DNA from 3 places in the Arthrobacter sp. SD76 genome. Region 1 is predicted to be linked to each of the others. Evidence: riboswitches for the same ligand, from Rfam matches in the RefSeq annotation. Region 1 holds a riboswitch; each other region holds the start of a gene.

Region 1 (3,808 bases):
CCAGGGTGCCGGCCAGCACCCACACGGCCTTGCCCCGGTTGAGGGCAGCAAGAATGAAGGGGCTGGCCAGCAGCAGCACCACGTACAACCCCATCACATTGAACTGCCACGGGCCGAACTGCAGCAGCAGGATGGCGGGAAGCACCTGGGGCGGCACCGGGAACTGGAAGAGCGACTCCATTCCTGCATAGAGGTCGTAGGTGCGTCCGGCGCCGTCGTGCCCTGCCCCGCCGGTCCCTTGGTCCACGAAGGTGGTGAGCGCGTCGGTACGGAACACCGGCAGCAGGGAAGCCAGGAAGACACCCACCAGGACGATCAGCGCCGTCAGGTAGAGCTTGCCGGCGCGCCGTGACGTCAGGTCCACGACCGTTCCAAAATCGTCCTTCACCCGTGGCCCGTACACCATGCCCACCACCAGGCCGGAGAAGAGGACAAACAGCTCGGCACCCGAAACGAAGCCCACCGCCTCCTGGGTGAGCAGCTGGAACAGGGACGTCATGCCCAGATGGTTGACCACCACGAACACAATGGCCAGTCCGCGCAGCAGGTCCACGCGGGAATCCCTGCCGGACGGGTCCGTATAGCTCCAGGCCGTTGCGGCGTTGACGCGGCGCGGAATCTGCCACAGAGCCACAAGGAGGATGACGAGCGCGGCCCCCACGGTCCAGGCTGCAGGCCCGGCCAGCGTGTTGGCCCGGACATAACCGCTGCCGCCGGCGGACACTTCCGTGACGGGACCGGTCACCAGGGCGAGGCCTCCAGCCGTTCCAGCGCCGCCCGGGCAACCTCCGGGCTGCCGGTCAGCAGCCAGTCGATGCTGGCCACGCCGGTGTCCCTGGTGCTGGTGCGCTCGTCCCAGACCACCGCGGCCGTCCTGCCAAACTCCGCCGAGGTGGCTGTGCCTACCACCTGGTCCCACCAGCCGGTCTTGATCTCAGCTTCGGATGCGCCGCCGGAGGCCGGGCTGTAGAAAGCGGCGGTCTGCAGCAGGAACGGTTTGTTCCGCCCTTGGGCATAGGTGGCGTAGAAGTTCTCGCCTCCTGAAGCCGTCAGCATCTCCGCCAGCTCGCCGGCGCGCGGAAGGGTATTGACGGCCGCGCCGCCGGCAGTGTCGTCGTGGAAGGCCGTCAGGCCAACCCAGTCCACGGCGTCATCACCGGGATAGTACGGTTCGTAGGCGCTGTCGGACCCGTCCCAGGCGCCGTCGCCGTTTGTATCCAGCAGTTCGAACCCGTCGCTGCCGGGAGCCGGGGCGTTCCGGTTCCGGTCAAAGGGGTAATCCTTGCCCAGGAACGGCTCCCAGACCATGACTGTCCGGCCGTCGCCGGAATCCTTGAACGCCGCGGACACTGTCCGGAACGCCTCCCGGTACGCGGCCGGCTGCTGGCCCCACTCCACCCAGCCGGCGTTCATGTCCGGGGCAAACCGCACCAGCACCTGGCCCTGGAACTGTGCGGTCAACCGGCGGATTTCCCGAGCGAATGATCCGGCAGCCGCGGCGTCGATCTGGTCCAGCGGCACGGTGGGCTTGACCGTGAGCATGGCGTGGGACCCCTGAAGCGATGACTGTTCAAGGAAGCCCTTGATGTCGTTCTGCTCGGAGGACCGGTACGGAAAGGCGATGTCGTGTCCAAAGACAGCCGGCGACGCTCCCAGCCGCTCGGCAAACCCCGCGGCAGTGTCCTCGCCCCATTCCAGGACGACGCCGAGCATCGGCTCCCCTGCATCCGGGGCGGGTTCGGCCGCCCGGGCCGGCCCCGCCGACAGGACCGCTGCCACACATGCAACAACAAGTGCGGCAAGGAACGCCCAGGCCAGGCGGAGGCGGCAGGGCGCGGCTGTTCGCATGTTCAAAGGGACCCCCAGTGCTGATCTTCGACGGCGGGGCGCTGCCCCCTAAGAACTGTATCGGGCCGCCCCTCCCGCGATGGGATAGAAAAAGCCCTCCCACCTGCTGTAATGCCGCCGTCGGCCGTCCCCGGGAAGGGCACCGCGACCGCATCCCCGGCAGCGTTTCCGCTTCAGTTACGCAACATGACGACAACGGCGATGCGGCCGCCGGTGCCAGATGTTACGTTTTTGGGGAGTAATCGAGTACCGGCGCCAAGCCCTGACTGGCCGGTCGGCAACCCTCCTTCCGCGGCGGGGTGCCTCAGGTGAATACTCGGCATATCGACCGATTCGAGCTGCAAGCGTGAGAGAAGGAGATCCGTCGTGTCCGACGCCCCCGAAGAAAAGCTGTCCTACCGCCTCATCAGCGGCCCGGACAACCGTGAATTCTGTGAGCGGATCTCCACCGCGCTCGCCGAAGGCTACGTCCTGCACGGAAGCCCGGCGGCAGCCTTCAACGGCACCAGCGTCATCGTGGCCCAGGCCGTCGTCCTGCCCGCCGCCATCGCCTCGGCGGACGCCGCCGTCGCCACCGCTGTTGACGACCTGGAAGCAGCCAACGAGGACCTCGAGTTCGACGGCGAGGGCCACGCATGAGCTACGCAGGAGACCTGACGCCGGAGGAAGCCTGGGCCAAGCTTGAGCAGGGTGCCATCCTGGTGGACGTGCGCACCGAAGGCGAATGGGCCCACATCGGCATCCCGGACACCAAGGCCACGGACAACGATCCGCTGTTCATCCAGTGGACCTTCCCCGGCGGCATTCCCAACCCGGATTTCCTCAAGGACCTGAGCCAGCAGGCGCCGGAAGACTCCAGTACCGAATTGGTGTTCATCTGCCGCTCCGGCCAGCGTTCCATCTCCGCCGCCATCGCCGCGACGCAGGCCGGTTTCACCTCCTACAACGTCCTGGAGGGCTTCGAAGGCGATCCGGACCGCTACGGCGAACGGACCGTCAATGGCTGGAAGAACCGCGGCCTGCCGACCAACCTCGGAAAGAACTAAGTGACCTTCAATAACGACGCCGCCGGCTGGAACCCCGACACCCAGGCCGTCCGCGGCGGGCTGGATCGCACCAACTTCCAGGAAACCTCCGAAGCGGTCTTCCTGAACTCGGGCTTCGTGTACGAATCCGCCGCCGCTGCGGAACGCGCCTTCACCGGCGAGGACGAGCGCTTCGTCTACTCCCGGTACGGCAACCCCTCCGTGGCAACCTTCCAGGAGCGGCTCCGGCTGCTCGAGGGCACGGAGGCATGCTTCGCCACTGCGTCCGGCATGTCCGCCGTCTTCACCGCCCTGGGCGCCCTGCTGGCTGCCGGGGACCGCGTGGTGGCCGCCCGTTCGCTCTTCGGTTCCTGCTTCGTCATCCTGAATGAGATCCTGCCGCGGTGGGGCGTGGAGACGGTGTTCGTGGACGGCCCGGACCTGGAGCAGTGGCGCGCCGCCCTGTCCCAGCCCACCACCGCCGTCTTCTTCGAGTCCCCGTCCAACCCGATGCAGGAGATCGTGGACATCGCCGCGGTCAGCGAACTCGCGCACGCCGCCGGGGCCACCGTCGTCGTCGACAACGTCTTTGCCACTCCCCTGCTCCAGCGCTGCGGCCAGCTGGGCGCGGACGTCATTGTCTACTCGGGCACCAAGCACATCGACGGCCAGGGCCGGGTGATGGGCGGTGCCATCCTGGGCACCAAGGAGTACATCGAGGGCCCGGTCAAGCAGCTGATGCGCCACACCGGCCCGTCGCTGTCGCCGTTCAACGCGTGGGTGCTGACCAAGGGCCTGGAGACCATGGCGCTGCGTGTCAACCACTCTTCCGCCACCGCCCTCCGGCTCGCTGAATGGCTGGAGCAGCAGCCTGCCGTGAGCTGGGTGAAGTACCCGCTGCTGAAGTCCCACCCGCAGTACGACCTCGCAGCGAA
Region 2 (3,808 bases), 2.6 Mb from region 1:
CGGCGCCCGCGCCCTGCCTATCTACCAGACCACCTCCTTCGTCTTTCCCAGCGCCGAGAGCGCCGCGAACCGCTTCGCCCTCGCCGAGCTTGCCCCGATCTATACGCGCATCGGCAACCCGACCCAGGACGCCGTGGAGCAGCGGATCGCCAGCCTTGAAGGGGGCCTCGCCGCGCTCCTCCTCAGCTCGGGGCAGGCGGCAGAGACGTTCGCCGTCCTGAACATCGCCGAGGCCGGTGACCACATCGTGGCCAGCCCCAGCCTTTACGGCGGCACCTACAACCTGTTTGCCCACACCCTGAAGAAGTTCGGCATCTCCGTCACCTTCGTGGCGGACCCGGACAACCTGGACCACTGGCGCGAGGCGGTCCAGCCCAACACCAAGCTGTTCTTTGCCGAGGTGGTGTCCAACCCACGGCAGGACGTGCTGGACATCGAAGGCGTCTCCCGGACCGCCCATGAGGCCGGCGTACCACTGATCGTGGACAACACGCTGTCCACGCCGTACCTGATCCGGCCGCTGGAATGGGGCGCCGACATCGTGGTCCACTCGGCCACCAAATACCTGGGCGGCCACGGCGCCGCAATTGCCGGCGTCATCGTCGATTCAGGCAAGTTCGACTTCAGCAAGGACCCGGAACGCTTCCCCGGCTTCAACACGCCGGACCCCACCTACAACGGCCTCGTCTACGGCCGCGACCTGGGGGAGGGCGGAGCGCTGGGAGCCAACCTGTCCTACATCCTCAAGGCCCGGGTCCAGCTCCTGCGTGACCTCGGTTCGGCCGTTTCGCCCTTCAACGCCTTCCTGATCTCGCAGGGACTGGAGACCCTGAGCCTGCGCGTGGAGCGCCATGTGGCCAACGCCCAGGAGGTTGCGCGGTGGCTGGAAGCACGGGACGACGTCGAATCCGTAGCCTACGCCGGGCTGCCCTCCAGTCCCTGGTATGAGCGCGGCCGCAAGTACGGCCCAGGGGCACCGGCGCGATCGTCGCCTTCAACCTGGCCGGCGGCGCCGAAGCGGGCAAGCGGTTCGTGGACGCCCTGGAACTGCACTCCCACGTTGCCAACATCGGCGACGTCCGCTCGCTGGTCATCCACCCGGCGTCGACCACGCACAGCCAGCTGTCCCCGGAGCAGCAGGCCGCGGCCGGCGTCGCCCCGGGACTGGTCCGCCTCTCCGTGGGCCTGGAGCACATCGACGACATCCTCGCCGACCTCGAGGCCGGCTTCCGCGCGGCAAAGGAGGCCTCAGGCGCCTGAGCGCACGGCCCGGGGAGCTGAGCCGGGAGCAACGCCCGACGGCGGGTGGCCACCCGGGTGCGCACGGCCGGGGAAGTCACAACCAGTCACACTCTTGGCCCGGGGCGGGTGGTGTTTCGTACACTCGAACCAGGTCATGAGTGCCAGTGACAGCCCCGGCTTGCTGGCCGGCAACCCTCCTTCCGCGGTGGGGTGCCCCGGGTGAAGACCTGGCCTGCCGGTCATTCCGCCGGTGGGCAAGCGCGTAGAAGAGGTCTTGCCATGACGGTTACCGTCACCCGTACCACCGTTCCCGAGCACGGAATTGTCCGTTACGCCTCCATCGGGGGCCTGGAACTGGAAGCCGGCGGCTACCTGCCGGACGTCACGCTCGCCTACGAAACGTGGGGCACGCTCAACGCGGACGGCAGCAACGCCATCCTGATCGAGCACGCCCTGACCGGCAGCACCCACGTCACCCGCGGCGACAGCGACGAACCCGGCTGGTGGGAACAGCTCGCCGGGCCCGGCGCCCCCGTGGACACTGACCGGTTCTTCGTGGTGTCCATCAACATCGTGGGCGGCTGCTACGGGTCCACCGGGCCGTCGTCGCCCGCCCCGGACGGGACGCCGTGGGGTTCCCGCTTCCCCTGGTGACGCTGCGGGACAGCACAGTGGCAGAGGCCCGGCTGGCAGACCAGCTCGGAATCGGCAGCTGGTACGCGGTCCTCGGCGGCTCCATGGGCGGTGCCCGCGCCCTGGAATGGGCCGTCACCTACCCGGAGCGGGTAAAGCGCTGCGCCGTGATTTCGGTCGGCGCCGCCAGCACGGCTGAGCAGATCGCGTTTGCCCAGGCCCAGACCCTCGCCATCCGCCAGGACCCCAACTTCAACGGCGGCGACTACTACGGCGGCCCGTTCCCCGAGGACGGCCTGGCCCTTGCGCGGCGCATTGCCCACATCACCTACCGCTCCGCCGCCGAACTGGAGGGCAGGTTCGGCCGGGAGCCGCAGGCCCCCGAATCGCCGCTGCAGGCTGACTGCTTGTCGGCCCGCGGCCGCTACCAGGTGGAGAGCTACCTGGACCACCAGGGCAACAAGCTGGTCCAGCGCTTCGACGCCAACAGCTACATCGCCATCACCGAGGCGCTGATGAGCCACGACGTCTGCAGGGGGCGCGGAACGCTGGCCGAGACGCTGGCCCGCTCCGAGGCCCGGTTCTTCATCGCGGCCGTCGACTCGGACCGGCTCTACTTCCCGTCCCAGTCGCAGGAACTGGCACGGGCATTGCCGGGGGACGTGGACGTACACCTGATCCAGGCGCCGATCGGCCACGACGGCTTCCTGACGGAAATCGGTCAGCTCGGGAACCAGCTCCGCCAGCACCTCCTGCCCTGAACCACTGCGCAGCCCGGACGCTTTCACGCCTTGGCACGCGGTGTGCCGCCGCGCCAAGTGTGCATTTTTGCAGATGCTTTCTGCAGTATTCGGCGTTGAGCTCCCGGCTGTACCAAGCAATACTCGTGTGAACCTGCGGTTTTGTTATGCAAATCACAAAGCCGCCATCCGGTCCCATTGTGGTGTCGACGGAGACGCCAAAGGAGTTCATTCATGAGTACGGAACACTCCGCCGCAGGGCGGCTCGAGGAAACCGACGTCAAGGCCTCAGGGCTGAAGAAAGTCGTCACGGCCTCCATGGCCGGCACGGTGGTGGAATGGTATGAGTTCTTCCTCTACGCATCTGCCGCCACACTGGTGTTCGGCAAAACATTCTTCCCCAATTCGGGCACGGAACTGGACGGCATTATTGCCGCGTTCGTCACCTACGCCGTGGGCTTCGTTGCCCGGCCTATCGGCGGAATTGTCTTTGGCCACTTTGGGGACAAGTTCGGCCGCAAGCAGCTCCTCCAGTTGAGCATCATCATGGTGGGCGTTGCCACGTTCCTCATGGGCTGCCTGCCCACCTTCGCCCAGATCGGCTACTGGGCACCGGCGCTGCTGGTGTTCCTGCGGTTCGTGCAGGGCTTCGCAGTCGGCGGTGAATGGGGCGGCGCCGTGCTGCTGGTGGCAGAGCACAGCCCCAGCCACTCGCGCGGCTTCTGGGCCAGCTGGCCGCAGTCCGCCGTTCCCATGGGCAACCTGCTGGCCACGGGCGTCCTGTTCACCCTGTCCTCGACCCTGTCCCAGGAAGCTTTCCTCGGCTGGGGCTGGCGCGTGGCGTTCTGGCTGTCCGCCGTCATCGTCATCATCGGCTACTACATCCGCACCAAGGTCCAGGACGCTCCGATCTTCATCGAAGCCCGGAAGGAAGTCACTGCGGAAAAGAAGGGCTACGGCGTTGCCGAAGTCTTCCGCCGCTACCCCCGCGGCGTCTTCACCGCCATGGGCCTCCGGTTCGCCGAAAATATCCTCTACTACCTGGTGGTCACGTTCTCCATCACGTACCTGAAGGTGGTCGTCCAGACGGACACCTCGCGGATCCTGCTCCTGCTGCTGGTGGCGCACTTCATCCACTTCTGCGCCGTCCCGCTGGTCGGCAAGCTCTCCGACGCCTTCGGGCGGCGGCCCGT
Region 3 (3,808 bases), 1.3 Mb from region 1:
CGCGCGCTGGTGGCGGCCTACGACGCCGGCATCGAGCCGGTCCTGCTCGTCACCAAGGCGGACGTCAAGGATCCAGCGGAGCTCCTGTCCAACTACACGCACCTCGACCTTCCCGTGATCATCAGCCGGACCGCCGACACCCAGGCGTCCGGCATCGACGCGCGCTCCGACGACGGCCTGTCCGCCCGGCTGGACAGCGCGGCAGTTGCCGCGCTCCGGTCCTACCTGGACGGCAAGGTCACCGTCATGCTCGGACACTCCGGCGTCGGCAAGTCAACAATGGTCAACGCGCTCACGGGAGCCGAGCGTGCCACCGGCGGCGTCAACGCGGTCACCGGCAGGGGCCGGCACACGTCGTCGTCCGCCCTGGCCCTGCGGCTGGTGGACGCCCCGCCGGGCAGCTGGATCATCGACACCCCCGGCATCCGTTCGTTCGGCCTGGCGCATGTGGACCCGGACCGGATCCTGCGGTCCTTCCCCGACCTCTCACCCGGCACCGACGCCTGCGAACGCGGCTGCAAGCACACGGCAAGTGCCGTTAACTGCGGCCTGGATGAATGGGTCGCCGCGGGCCATGCCGGACCCACCGGAGAAGCGCGGCTGGCCTCGCTGCGCCGGTTGCTCGGAGCGGATCCACGGGAGGAAGCGCAGGAGGCAAAGGAGCTCGGCAGCGTCAACTGACAACGCCGATCTCCCAGCAGAACTGCCTGCAGACGGTAGTTTGGAACCATGATCCAACCCGCTTCGAGCTACAACGATGACCTGCGCCTGGCCCATGTCCTGGCCGACTCCGTGGATGACCAGACCATGAGCCGCTTCAAGGCACTGGACCTCCACGTGGAGACCAAGCCCGACCTGACGCCGGTCACCGACGCGGACAAGGCCGCCGAGGAAGCCATCCGCGGCCAGCTCTCCCGCTCCCGCCCGCGCGACGCGGTCCTGGGTGAGGAGTTCGGCAGTACCGGCCACGGCTCGCGCCGCTGGATCATCGACCCCATCGACGGGACCAAGAACTTCGTCCGCGGCGTCCCCGTGTGGGCCACCCTGATCGCCCTCGTCGACGAGGGCGAGCCGGTGGTCGGCGTCGTCAGCGCCCCGGCCCTCGGCAAGCGGTGGTGGGCCGCCAAGGGCATGGGCGCCTACATGGGGCGTTCGCTCGCCGCGGCCACCAGGCTCCGGGTCTCCAACGTTTCCAACCTTTCCGACGCCTCGCTGTCCTACTCAAGCCTCTCCGGCTGGAAGGAGCGGGGAAACCTGGACGAGTTCCTGGGGCTCACCGAATCGGTGTGGCGGACCCGCGCCTACGGCGACTTCTGGTCCTACTGCATGGTGGCCGAGGGCTCGGTGGATATCGCCTGCGAGCCGGAGCTGAACCTGTACGACATGGCAGCCCTGGTGCCGATCGTGGTGGAGGCCGGCGGACGCTTCACCTCGCTGGAGGGTGAGGACGGCCCCTTCGGCGGTAACGCCCTGGCCACCAACTCCATCCTGCACTCGGAAGTGCTGCAGCGGCTGAACCCGGGTTTGGACGACCTGCTCTAAAGACCCCGGCAACCGAACAAACGACGGCGGATACCTCCGGAAGGAGGTGTCCGCCGTCGTGTTCTTCGCCGAAAGGCGCGATTTCCATCCGCGCGTAACAAAAGCCTTAACGATTGCGCCGGCTTCAGTCCTGGCCGCCCCATGTTCTACGCTCTTAACCAGGTCACGAGTGCCAGCGCAAAACCCCGGTTTGCTGGCCGGCAACCCTCCATTCGCGGTGGGGTGCCCCGGGTGACGACCAGGCCGGTCCGGAGCGGATGCGGCAAGCGCGGATTCCCTTGATACCGGAGTCCTGTTTTGAAGTGAGGTCTCTGTGACAACTGCCACCGTCTCCCCCAACGCCGCTATTACCGCCGATTCCGTCTTCGACGAGCGCCAGGCGCTGGCCGGCCGTCCGCTTGCAGCCGTCACCGGAGCGGAAATCCAGGCACCTCTGATTTCGGGCGGCCACATCCGCTACGCGAACCTCGACTATGGCGCTTCGGCCCCCGCCCTCTCGGTGGTCTCCGCCTACCTGAACGAGATCCTGCCCTTCTATGCCAGCGTCCACCGCGGTGCCGGCTACGCGTCCCAGATCAGCACCTCGGTCTACGAAAACGCCCGCAGCATCGTCCGCGAATTCGTGGGCGGCCGCCCGGACGACTCCGTGATCTTCACGCGGAACACCACGGACTCGCTCAACCTGCTGGCCGGCTGCCTGCCCCTCACCGATGGCCGGCCCGCCGGCGACGTCCTGTACCTGGACATCGAGCACCACGCCAACCTCCTGCCGTGGCAGGGCGTTCCCCACCGGAGCATCGTTGCTGCCGACACCATCGCCGGCACCATCGACGCTGTGCGCGCCGAGCTGGAACAGGGTGGCGTCAGCCTGCTGGCCATCACGGGTGCCTCCAACGTCACGGGCGAGATCCTCCCGGTCCGCGCCCTTGCTGCCCTGGCCCACCAGCACGGGGCCCGCATCGTGGTGGACGCGGCCCAGCTGGCGCCGCACCGGCGCATCAACATCAGCGCGGACGACGTCGATTACGTCGCCTTCTCCGGCCACAAGCTGTACGCGCCCTTCGGCGCCGGCGTCCTGGTGGACGGCCGGACTGGCTCGACGCCGGTACCCCCCACCTTGCCGGCGGCGGCGCCGTCAAGGAAGCCAGGCTCGACGGCGTCAGCTGGGCGACCGGACCGGCCCGCCACGAGGGCGGCTCCCCCAACGTCCTGGGTGCCGCCACGCTGGCCAAGGCCACCCAGGTCATCGCGGGCCTCGACCAGGAACGCTGGCACGCGCACGAGTCCGCCATCCGTTCCTTCCTGGTGGAGGGCCTGCAGGAGATCGACGGCGTCACGGTGCACCAGATCTTCAAGGACAGCAACCCGGACACGGACACCATCGGTGTAGTCAACTTCTCCGTTGAGGGCTACGACGCCGGCCTGGTGGCTGCGTACCTCTCGGCCGAGCACGGCGTGGGCCTCCGGGACGGGCGCTTCTGCGCACACCCCCTGCTGAAGCGGCTGGGCCTGCCTTCCGGTTCGCTCCGCGCCAGCTTCGGCGTGGGTTCCCGGCTGGAAGATGCCCAGAGGCTCCTGGCCGGGATCGCCAAGCTGCGCCGTGACGGGCTCGGCTGGGACTACGTGGTGGACGCGGGACGCTGGGTTCCTGCCAACGACACCCGCACCTACCCGCACTGGGCCCCGAACACGCCGGGCACCGCCGGCGCTGCTCCCTGCACCGACGACTGACCGGTCCGGCTGATGCGGTAAATTCGGAAGGTACCGCAAGGCATTGACTGAAGGAGGCCGCAGGTGGTTCGGGGTGGCCCCAGGCTGGATCATGGGCGGCGCAGGGAGCTGGGAAAGAGCTTCGAGCAGGGCGGCCGGCACTACCAGCGGGTCCGGCCCGGTTATCCCGCGGAGTCTGCGGACTGGCTGATTCCGGCCGGTGCGCGGGATGCGCTCGATGCCGGCGCAGGAACCGGCAAGTTCACCGAACTGCTGCTGGAACGCGGCCTGTCTGTCACCGCCGTCGACCCGTCAGCGGACATGCTGGACCAGCTGAAGGCACACTATCCCGGCGCCACCGCGGTCCTGGGAACCGCCGAGGCCACCGGCCTCCCGGCGTCCGCCTTCGACGTCGTCACCGTTGCCCAGGCCTGGCACTGGTGTGATCCCCTTGCCTCGAGCACTGAACTGGCACGCGTCCTCCGTCCGCACGGCATCCTCGGGCTTGTCTGGAACCAACTGGACACCACAGTCCCGTGGGTACACCGGCTCTCGC

The links. A riboswitch is a leader RNA that binds a small molecule or an ion and turns the genes downstream of it on or off. The one in region 1 is predicted to bind S-adenosylmethionine.
Region 2: it holds a riboswitch for S-adenosylmethionine, as region 1 does, so the genes downstream of both, metX (homoserine O-acetyltransferase MetX) here and ACPEE0_RS00310 (DUF1737 domain-containing protein) in region 1, are expected to answer to the same signal.
Region 3: it holds a riboswitch for S-adenosylmethionine, as region 1 does, so the genes downstream of both, ACPEE0_RS06760 (aminotransferase class V-fold PLP-dependent enzyme) here and ACPEE0_RS00310 (DUF1737 domain-containing protein) in region 1, are expected to answer to the same signal.

What each region holds. Positions count from the first base shown of each region.
Region 1 covers NZ_JBNBLR010000001.1:73,447-77,254, reverse strand. Annotated here, with positions in the region: partial or broken gene opgC (OpgC domain-containing protein) at 1-1,848, opposite strand, end outside; SAM riboswitch class IV at 2,086-2,201, shown strand; gene ACPEE0_RS00310 (DUF1737 domain-containing protein) at 2,215-2,487, shown strand; gene ACPEE0_RS00305 (rhodanese-like domain-containing protein) at 2,484-2,894, shown strand; gene ACPEE0_RS00300 (O-succinylhomoserine sulfhydrylase) at 2,895-3,808, shown strand, end outside.
Region 2 covers NZ_JBNBLR010000001.1:2,675,985-2,679,792, reverse strand. Annotated here, with positions in the region: partial or broken gene ACPEE0_RS13095 (bifunctional o-acetylhomoserine/o-acetylserine sulfhydrylase) at 1-1,260, shown strand, start outside; SAM riboswitch class IV at 1,393-1,509, shown strand; partial or broken gene metX (homoserine O-acetyltransferase MetX) at 1,522-2,636, shown strand; gene ACPEE0_RS13085 (MFS transporter) at 2,850-3,808, shown strand, end outside.
Region 3 covers NZ_JBNBLR010000001.1:1,367,996-1,371,803, reverse strand. Annotated here, with positions in the region: gene rsgA (ribosome small subunit-dependent GTPase A) at 1-681, shown strand, start outside; gene hisN (histidinol-phosphatase) at 730-1,542, shown strand; SAM riboswitch class IV at 1,704-1,817, shown strand; partial or broken gene ACPEE0_RS06760 (aminotransferase class V-fold PLP-dependent enzyme) at 1,856-3,273, shown strand; gene ACPEE0_RS06755 (class I SAM-dependent methyltransferase) at 3,337-3,808, shown strand, end outside.